2 regions of the Pseudarthrobacter equi genome follow, and region 2 is predicted to be linked to the other one. Evidence: riboswitches for the same ligand, from Rfam matches in the RefSeq annotation. Region 2 holds a riboswitch; the other holds the start of a gene.
The links. Region 2 has a riboswitch for glycine ahead of gcvP (aminomethyl-transferring glycine dehydrogenase). Riboswitches for the same ligand answer to the same signal wherever they lie in the genome.
Positions count from the first base shown of each region.

Region 1: it holds a riboswitch for glycine, as region 2 does, so the genes downstream of both, gcvP (aminomethyl-transferring glycine dehydrogenase) here and gcvP (aminomethyl-transferring glycine dehydrogenase) in region 2, are expected to answer to the same signal.

Region 1 covers NZ_LT629779.1:1,279,903-1,285,140, reverse strand. Annotated here, with positions in the region: gene gcvT (glycine cleavage system aminomethyltransferase GcvT) at 1-147, opposite strand, end outside; gene gcvP (aminomethyl-transferring glycine dehydrogenase) at 140-3,019, opposite strand; glycine riboswitch at 3,207-3,303, opposite strand; gene BLT71_RS05840 (TetR/AcrR family transcriptional regulator) at 3,400-3,936, opposite strand; gene BLT71_RS05835 (MFS transporter) at 4,022-5,238, shown strand, end outside.
Region 2 covers NZ_LT629779.1:883,014-888,251, reverse strand. Annotated here, with positions in the region: gene BLT71_RS03970 (hypothetical protein) at 1-33, opposite strand, end outside; gene cycA (D-serine/D-alanine/glycine transporter) at 252-1,796, opposite strand; glycine riboswitch at 1,848-1,942, opposite strand; glycine riboswitch at 1,943-2,041, opposite strand; glycine riboswitch at 2,302-2,400, shown strand; gene gcvP (aminomethyl-transferring glycine dehydrogenase) at 2,558-5,238, shown strand, end outside.

The sequences.
Region 1 (5,238 bases), 400 kb from region 2:
GTCGAACAGGCCCGCACCGTTGCGCACGGCGTGGTGCTCGGCAAGCTCAGAGCTGTACTTCAAGGGCATCTGCCAACCACCGAAATCGGTGAAGGAGGCGCCAAGCTTCTGGTGCTCGCCGTAAAGGGCGGTGTGGTTCTCAGTCATGGGAGGCCTGGTTTTCGACGTCGGTGTTGTCCTCGAACGCTTCGAGAGGCGGGCAGGAGCAGATGAGGTTGCGGTCGCCGGCTGCGCCGTCGATGCGTCCCACGGGCGGGAAGTACTTGTCCTGCTTGTGGTGTGCCGGGAATGCGGCCTGCTCGCGCGGGTAGGCACGGTCCCAGTCGGAGCTCACGACGGCGGCAGCCGTGTGGGGTGCACGCCGGAGGGGTGAGTCTGCAACAGCAAAGTCGCCGTTGGCCACCTGGTCGATTTCCTTGCGGATGGTGATCATGGCGTCGATGAAGCGGTCGATCTCGGCCAGGTCCTCGGACTCGGTGGGTTCGACCATCAGGGTCCCGGCCACCGGGAAGGCCAGGGTGGGGGCGTGGAAGCCGAAGTCGATCAGGCGCTTGGCCACGTCCTCAGCGGTCACCCCGCTGCGGGCGGTGAGTTCGCGAAGGTCCAGGATGCACTCGTGCGCCACGAGCCCGCCTTCACCGGTGTAGAGCACGGGGTAGAACTCGTGCAGCCGGGCAGCAACGTAGTTCGCGGCCAGCAGCGCGGACTTGGTGGCCTCGGTCAGGCCTTCCCCGCCCATGAGCTTCACGTACGCCCAGGAGATCGGCAGGACACCGGCCGAACCGAACCGGGAAGCGGAAATCGCGACCCCGTGACCCTCTTCATGGGCGGCCTTGTTGGCATCGCCGGGCATAAACGGTGCCAGGTGCGCCTTCGCCGCGACCGGGCCGACGCCAGGCCCGCCGCCGCCGTGCGGGATGCAGAACGTCTTGTGCAGGTTCAGGTGGGACACGTCGCCGCCGAACTTACCCGGCTGCGCCAGGCCCACGAGCGCATTCAGGTTCGCGCCGTCAATGTAGACCTGGCCGCCGGCCGCGTGCACGGCATCGCAGACCTCACGGACATCCCCGTCATAGACGCCATGGGTGGACGGGTAGGTGATCATGATGCAGGACAGGACGTCCTTGTGGGTCTCGATCTTGGCCGTCAGGTCATCGTGGTTGATGGTGCCGTCGGCTGCCGTGGCCACAACAACCACCTTCATGCCGGCCAGGACCGCGGACGCGGCATTGGTGCCGTGCGCCGAGGCGGGGATCAGGCAGACGTTGCGCTGCTGATCGCCGCGGGAGTGGTGGTAGCCGCGGATCGCCAGCAGGCCGGCGAGTTCGCCTTGGGAACCGGCGTTGGGCTGGATGGACACCTGGTCGTACCCGGTGATCTCGGTCAGGTCAGCTTCCAGCCCGGTGATCAGCTCACGCCAGCCTTCGGTCTGGGAGTCCGGGGCGAACGGGTGGATGGAGGCGAACTCCGGCCAGGAGATCGCTTCCATCTCGGCGGTGGCGTTCAGCTTCATGGTGCACGAACCCAGCGGGATCATGGTCCTGTCCAGCGCCAGGTCACGGTCGGACAGGCGGCGGATGTAACGCAGCAACTGCGTTTCGGACCGGTGGGTGTTGAACACCGGGTGCTCCAGGTAACCGGAGGAACGTTCGACGGCGGCCTCCAGCCCGAAGCCTTCAGCGGCCCCTACGGAGGCACCAAAGATGTCCGCGACATTGGCGACGACGGCCGCCGTGGTGGTTTCATCCAGGGAGATGCCCACGGTATCTGCGTCGATGGAGCGCAGGTTAATGCCGCGCGCTTCAGCATCGGCAATAATGCCGGCAGCGCGGCCGGGCACTCGAACGGTGACGGTGTCGAAGAAGCTCTTATGGAGGACATCCACACCGGCGGCCGCGAGGGAGGCCGCCAGGGTGCGGGCGTGGCCGTGCGTTGTTTCCGCGATCGCTTTCAGGCCGTCCGGGCCGTGGTACACGGCGTACATGGAGGACACGATGGCCAGCAGCGCCTGCGCGGTGCAGATGTTGGACGTGGCCTTCTCGCGGCGGATGTGCTGCTCGCGGGTCTGCAGGGCCAGGCGGTAGGCGGGAACGCCGGCGTCGTCCTTCGAGACGCCCACCAGGCGGCCGGGCAACGAACGCTCCAGTCCCTTGCGGACGGCCATGTAGGCAGCGTGCGGGCCACCGAAGAACAGCGGCACGCCGAAACGCTGTGTGGAGCCGACAGCGATGTCCGCGCCCTGCTCGCCCGGAGGAGTGATCAGCGTCAGCGCCAGGAGATCGGCGGCCACAGTGACCAGCGCTCCGCGCTCCTTGGCGGCGGCGATGGCTTCAGCCTGGTTGAAGACGCGGCCGGAGGCGCCGGGCTGCTGGAGCACGATGCCGTTGATGTCACCCTCTGGCAGACCCTGGGAGAGGTCAGCTACCTCCACCTCGAAGCCGAGCGCCTCGGCCCGGCCCTTGACGATGGCGATGGTCTGCGGCAGCACGTCGATGTCCAGGACGGTCTTGCCGTCTGCGGCAGGCTTGGCCTTGTTGGCGCGGCGCATCAGCAGGACTGCTTCCGCCACAGCCGTCGCTTCGTCCAGCAGGGACGCGTTGGCAATCGGCAGGCCCACCAGGTCCTGCACCATGGTCTGGAAGTTCAGCAGCGCCTCCAGCCGGCCCTGCGAGATCTCTGGCTGGTACGGCGTGTAGGCGGTGTACCAGGCCGGCGCCTCAAGGATGTTGCGCCGGATCACGGCCGGGGTGATGGTGTCGTAGTAGCCTTGGCCGATCAGCTGGACGGCGGTCCTGTTCCTGCCCGCCAGCCGGCGCAGCTCGGTCAGGACCTCAACCTCGCTGAGGGCGTCCTGCAGCTTCAGTGCCGTCTCCTGGCGGATGACCTGGGGAACGGCGGTATCGACCAGGGAGTCAACGCTGTCGTAGCCCACAGCCTTGAGCATGGTGTCGACGTGGTCCTGGCGCCGGGCGCCGATATGGCGGTCGACGAAAGTGGTGGAGGCTGAACTAACCGTCACGGGGGAACTCCAGATACTCAGGCGGCGCAGGGTACGCCACAGCGATTCGGGTCCCTCCCCGCTCTGTATTGGACCTGAGAGTTTCCGCGGCGCCTGCATGGACAGGACCCGCTTGCACCGTCGGTGAGCACAACGGTCCGGCACCCGATCACGGGTGCCTGGACGGCCTGCTGCTTTCCAGAGGTGCCTCGCCGCGGCGGTACAGGGGCCTGCGAGATTCCTGGGGAGGATTTGCTCCTACGGCGCCTGCCGACGTTGTGGCAGGACTCTCCCGCCGCAGATCAAAGGCTATTCAGTTGGATGTGTACGCGGGGCCGTCAGGTGACAGCTCCCACAACGCTTAATTCTCCTACGCCACGGCCCCCGGGGCAAATGTCCTGCTACCGCCGGAGCCTCTCCAGTGCTGCCAGCAATTCGTCCACGTCCGCAGCTGCGCCGCCTTCGGGGACCGGGCCGACGGAGAGCATGGCGTTGAAGTAGAGGCCGTCCCCCATATACAGCACGGCCTTGGACAGGGCCGGCCCCACATCGGCGGCGATTTCGTCGAGCCACCGCCGCTGGATCGCAGCGAAACGGCGGCGGGTTTCTTCATGCGCCACCTCCGCCAGCCGGGTGGCGGCGACGATGGCCCGGTCCAAGGGGGTGTCTCCCCACACCGAGGACCTGATGAAGTAGGCGGCCGCACCTTCCGGGGCGGCGGCCATGGCATCGGCGTCTTCTCCGGCGAGCGCGTCCAGCTGGTCCAGGAGCGCCTGAATCAGGGCTTCCTTGTTGGGAAAGTGGTAGAGGAGACCGCCCTTGGAAACGCCGGCCTTTCGGGCTACGGCGTCCAGGGTGGCGGCGCGCTCCCCCACCTCAATCAACAGGGTGGCGAAGGCGTCAAGGACAGCTTCGCGGGCGACTGGCTTTCGGGGCATGCCATCCATCATGCCCTCCCGGGGTGCCGGAGGCTCAACTCAACCACCGCTCCAAACTGTACCGTCTGGACGGTATAGTTAATCTATGACCACGTCGACGCACCGCGCTGAACCCCAGCTTCAGGGACCTGCTGCCCCACGGGCACCGTGGCGCGACTGGCTGGCCCTTGCGCTGCTGATGTTCCCCGTACTGCTGGTGGCCGTGGACAACACGGCACTGACCTTCGCCCTGCCCGCGATAGCCCAGTCCCTGAACCCTTCCGGGGTACAGCTGCTCTGGATCGTGGACGCCTACCCGCTGGTCCTGGCGGGGCTGCTGGTGTGCATGGGCAGCTTCGGTGACAGGATCGGCCGGCGGCGGCTGCTCCTCACCGGCAGCCTGGGCTTTGCGGCGCTCTCGGCCGCCACAGCGTTCGCGCCAACGGCGGAATGGCTCATCGCAGGGCGCGCCGCCCTGGGCTTCTTTGGCGCCATGCTGATGCCCTCAACCCTCTCGCTCATCCGCAACATCTTCGCGGAGCCCAACCGTCGCCGGCTGGCGGTGGCCATCTGGGCCGCCGGGTTCTCCGGCGGGGCCGCCCTGGGTCCGATCTTCGGCGGCTGGCTGGTGGAGCACTACTGGTGGGGCGCAGTCTTCCTGGTCGCAGTGCCGCTCATGGTGCCGCTGATCGCCCTGGGTCCGGCGCTGATCCCGGAATCGAAGAATCCGGAACCGGGGAAGGTGGACATTCCCAGCATTGCGCTGTCCCTGCTGGTGATGGTGCCGCTGGTATACGGCATCAAGGAAGTTGCCACGGAAGGCTTGTCCGGCAACGGCCTTGGCGCCATGGCTTTCGGCCTGGCCATGGCAGTGGTGTTCGTCCGGCGGCAGCTCCGGCTGCCGCACCCCCTGCTGGACATGTCGCTTTTCCGCAACCGGGTGTTCAGCATGGCCATCACCGCCAACGTCCTGGCCCTGTTCTCCTTCAACGGCTTCATCCTCTTCCTGGCCCAGCACCTGCAGCTGCTCGAAGGCATGACGCCGTCTGCCGCGGGCGTTGCCATGATCCCGGCCCTTATTGCCACGGTGGTGGCAGGACTGGTGGTGGTGCCGCTGGTCCGGAAGGTGCGCCCCGGCTTCGTGGTGGGAACGGGCCTTGCGTTCAGCGCCGCGGGATACAGCCTGGTGACGTTCGGGAACCACGACGGCGGGCCCACACTGCTGCTGGCAGCGTTGCTGATCCTGGCGCTGGGCGTGGGGACGGCTGAAACCATCTCCAACGACCTCATCCTCGGTGCGGCGCCGGCGCACAAGTCAGGTGC
Region 2 (5,238 bases):
GATCCGTACTGCTGGGTTGCTGCGCTTAGCCATGGTCACCTTCGTTTCACGTCGAGCTGCAGCGGGTGGCTGCCGTGCTTCTCCATCCTAGATGCAGAAACACTAAGCATGCTGAACTTTAACGCCGGCGCCCCTCCACCTCCGGCTGCAGACAGCACTGCGGCGGGACCCGGAGTGAGTCCCGCCGCAGCGTTGCAATCAGGAGCTTATTCGCTGATCAGTACCTTGACGGCCCGGATCGGCGATGAAGCCTAGGAGCGGGAGCCCCGGGCGGCTTCCTCCTGGGCGGACTTTTCACGGTCCAGCCCGCCGGCCGCCGCCTGCTCATCGGCGCGCAGCTCGGCCCGGAAGACTTCGAAGCGGGCAAGGTGGGCGGGGCGGCGGCGGAGGAAGAACCAGGCCACGCCCAGGACGAGGAACCAGATGGGGGTCACCAGCAGTGCAGCCAGGGTGTCCGGCTGGGTGGTCAGGGCCCAGAGGACGAAGGCGAAGAACGCGAAGACCACCCAGACCATGGGGACACCGCCGGGCATCTTGAACTTGGACGCCTTGTGCAGGTGAGGCCGGCGTGAACGGAACTTCAGGTAGCTGGCCAGGATGATGGACCAGACGAACACGAAGCAGACGGCGGCCACGGTGGTGACCATGTCGAAGGCCTTGGCGATGTCCTTGCCGGCGTACATCAGGACGATGCCGGAGAGCAGCAGGATGCAGGAAAGGAACAGGGCGTTCTGCGGGACCTTGCGGCTGGACAGGCGGCTGAACATGGTGGGCGCGTCGCCCTCCTGGGCCAGGCCGTACACCATGCGGGAGGTGGAGTAGATGCCGGAGTTGGCCGAGGACATGGCGGAACTGAGCACCACCAGGTTCACGATGGTGGCCGCGGCGCCGAGACCGGCCAGGGAGAACATGGCGATGAACGGGCTGTGGCCGGCCCGGAACTCGGTCCACGGAGTGACGGAGATCAGGATGATGAGGGCGCCTACGTAGAAAAGCAGAACGCGGATGGGGATGGAGTTGATTGCCTTGGGCAGGTTCTTCTCCGGGTCCTTGGCTTCGGCGGCGGTGGTGCCTACGAGCTCAATACCCACGAAGGCGAACACGGCGATCTGGAAGCCGGCAACAAAGCCCATGAATTCGTTCGGGAACATCCCGCCGTGGCTCCACAGGTTGGTGAAGGTGGCAGGGCCGGCGTCGGACTGGAAACCGCTGAAGATCATGAACAGGCCAACAATGATCAGGGCTGCGATGGCGATGATCTTGATCAGGGCGAACCAGAACTCGGTCTCACCGAATGCCTTGACGGTGGCGAGGTTCAGGACCAGGAGGATGATCACCGTGGCGATGCCCGGGATCCACAGCGGAATGCCCGGCCAGAGTTCTTCCGAGTAGGCGGCGATGGCGATCACGTCCGCAATGCCGGTAATCACCCAGCAGAACCAGTAGGTCCAGCCGGTGAAGAAACCGGCCCACGGCCCCAGCAGGTCAGCGGCGAAATCGCTGAAGGACTTGTAGTTCAGGTTGGAGAGCAGGAGCTCGCCCATGGCCCGCATAACGAAGAACAGCATGAAGCCGATGATCATGTAGACGAAGATGACGGACGGGCCGGCCGCGGAGATGGTCTTGCCGGAGCCCATAAAGAGGCCGGTGCCGATGGCACCGCCGATGGCAATGAGCTGGATGTGCCGGTTGCTGAGCTGCCGCTCCAGGTGGGGAGGCTCGCTGCGGGCGGCGCTGCCCGCAGGAGGGTTGTTGCGGGGTGGCTCGCCGTTGGACGTGAGGGGATGATTCGCCATGGGGAACTCCATCGATAAAGCAGCATTTTTGGGTGCCGCAGAAGTTGGGTTCCTCCCCGCTCTGTAGTGAACCTGAGAGTTTCCGCGGCCCAAGCCGCTTGCACCGCCGGTGAGCCGGAACTGGTCCGGCTGCTTTCCAGAGTTGCCTGTCCGCGGCGGTACATGGGCCTGAGAGTTTCCTGGGGAGGGTTTGCTCCTACGGCGCCTGCTAAATGTACCCGGCAGGACTCTCCCGCCGCAGGTCGAAGGCATGTTTAGTTAGGTATGCTCAGCGGCCGCACCCTTCCGGGGCAACGTTGGCCCGGGCTGCTCCGATGAGTTGAGCCAGCCGGACACGGTGCTGATCACCGGACCCAGTGTGGTGCGGGTCACGATCGAATGTCAAACCCCATTTTTCCACCCCCGCAACAAGGCAGCCGCCGCCCACTGTGTGACTGTCGGATTTGTTTTCCTTTCAACTAACCTGTACGGTGTGAGGCGAATCACCCACAGTTGAATAGCCTTTCGAGCTGTGACGGGAGAGTCCTCCCGGCACCACCGGGCAGGCGCCGTAGGAGCAAATCCTCCCCAGGAATCTCTCAGGCCCCCGTACCGTCACGGCGAGGCAACTCTGGAAAGTAACCCGGCCTAAGCCAGGTTCACCGACGGTGCAAGCGAACCCGCCACGCAGGGTTTTCGCGGAATCTCTCAGGTCCAATACAGAGCGGGGAGGAACCCATCCCATGCCGTGCCACCCTGGCCGGCCAGACCTGGAGTTCCTCATGACGATTCAATCCCTTCCAACCACGTTCGTTGACCGCCATATCGGCGCGCGCCGGCAGGCCGACATCGACACCATGCTCAAGGCTGTGGGCTACGACAGCGTTGACGGCCTGGTGGACGTGGCTGTTCCGGCGTCGATCCGCCAGGAAACGGCACTGAAGCTGCAGGACGCCCTGAGCGAGGTTGAGGTCCTCACCGAGCTGCGCCGGTTGGCGGGCAAGAACAAAACTGCCGTGCAGATGATCGGCCAGGGCTACTACGACACCGTCACCCCGGCCGTGATCCGCCGCAACATCCTTGAGGCGCCGGCCTGGTACACCGCCTACACGCCCTACCAGCCCGAGATCTCCCAGGGCCGGCTGGAGGCGCTGCTGAACTTCCAGACCATGGTCCAGGACCTCACCGCCCTCCCCGTGGCCAACGCGTCGCTCCTCGATGAAGCCACCGCTGTGGCCGAGGCTGTGCTGCTGATGCGCCGCGCGAACAAAAATAAGGACGCCAAGGGCGGCAAAACCGTCCTTGACGCCGACTGCCTCCCGCAGACCATCGCCATCGTGCTGGGCCGTGCCGAAGCGCTCGGCTTCGAGGTGGAGGTTGCTGACCTCTCCGCGGGCCTGCCCGAGGGTGCCATCAACGGCATCGTCCTCCAGCAGCCGGGCGTGTCCGGCCGGGTATGGGACCAGAGCGCCGTTATCGCAGAGGCCAAGGAGCGCGGTGCGCTGGTCACTGTTGCCGCTGACCTGCTGGCGTTGACGCTGATCACTCCTCCGGGCGAGCAGGGCGCGGACATCGCCGTCGGCTCCACCCAGCGCTTCGGTGTGCCGCTGTTCTTCGGCGGTCCGCACGCCGCCTACATGGCCGTGCAGAAGGGCATGGAACGCACCCTCCCCGGCAGGATCGTCGGTGTCTCCAAGGACAACGCCGGCGCTCCGGCCTACCGCCTGGCCCTGCAGACCCGCGAGCAGCACATCCGCCGCGAGAAGGCCACGTCCAACATCTGCACCGCACAGGCGCTGCTGGCCATCGTGTCCTCCTTCTACGCCGTGTACCACGGCCCGGACGGGTTGAAGGCCATCGCGGAAACCGCCCACCACAACGCCAGGATCCTGGCCACGGCCCTCACCGCAATGGGCCGCGAACTGGTCACCGACTCCTTCTTCGACACCCTCACCGTGCGCGTGCCGGGCAAGGCCGCCAAGGTCATCAGCGCCGCCGAAGCGCGCGGCATCAACCTCCGCTTCGTCGACGCGGACACCGTGGGCGTATCCATCGATGAGACCACGACGGCGGCAACGCTGTCCGCGGTGGCCGTCGCCTTTGGTGCCGGTCCGGTAGGCGACGCCGAGGGTTTCGAGCTGCCCGAATCCGTGCTGCGGTCCTCCGGTTACCTGGAGCACCCGGTGTTCAACACGCACCGGTCAGAGACGCAGTTGCTGCGTTACATCCGCCGCTTGTCCGACCGTGACCTGGCGCTGGACCGGACCATGATCCCGCTGGGTTCGTGCACCATGAAGCTGAACGCCACCGCCGAGATGGAAGCGATTTCCTGGCCCGAGTTCGCCTCGATCCACCCGTTCGCCCCGGATTCCCAGACCGAGGGCTGGCGTGAGCTGATCACCGGGCTCGAGGCTGACCTGACCGAGATCACCGGCTACGACCAGGTGTCCATCCAGCCCAACGCCGGTTCCCAGGGCGAACTCGCCGGCCTGCTGGCGATCCGCGGCTACCACCACTCCCGCGGCGATCAGCAGCGCAACGTCTGCCTGATCCCCGCCTCGGCGCACGGCACCAACGCCGCCTCCGCAGTCCTGGCCGGCATGAAAGTCGTGGTTGTCGCCACCGCCCCGGACGGCACCATCGACCACACCGACCTTTCCGCGAAGATCGAGGCGAACAGGGACGCCCTGTCCTGCATCATGATCACCTACCCGTCCACCCACGGTGTTTACGACGGCGACGTGACCGAGGTCTGCGACGCGGTCCACGCCGCAGGCGGACAGGTGTACGTGGACGGCGCGAACCTCAACGCCCTCGTGGGCCTGGCGCAGCCGGGCAAGTTCGGCGGCGACGTCTCGCACCTGAACCTGCACAAGACCTTCTGCATCCCGCACGGCGGCGGCGGACCCGGCGTCGGCCCGGTCGCTGCGAAAGCACACCTGGCACCGTTCATGCCCGGCGACGCCAACAAGGCCGCCCATGAGGAAGGGCACGGGGTGGCGATTTCCGCGTCCCGCTTCGGCTCTGCGGGGGTGCTGCCGATTTCCTGGGCGTATGTGAAGCTGATGGGTGGTGCTGGCCTGACCGAGGCCACCAAGTCCGCGCTGCTGGCCGCGAACTACGTCGCTGCCCGGCTGAACGAGTTCTACCCCGTGCTCTACACCGGGGAAGGCGGACTCGTGGCGCACGAGTGCATCCTGGACCTGCGCGAACTCACCGCCCGCACCGGCGTCACGGCTGAGGATGTGGCCAAGCGCCTGATCGACTTCGGGTTCCACGCCCCCACCCTGGCCTTCCCCGTCGCCGGGACCCTGATGGTCGAACCCACCGAGTCCGAGGACCTCGCGGAGATCGACCGCTTCATCGACGCCATGATCACCATCCACGCCGAGATCGAGCAGGTGGCAGCCGGCGACTTCTCCCTGGAGGCATCGCCGGTGCGCAACGCACCCCACACGGCTGC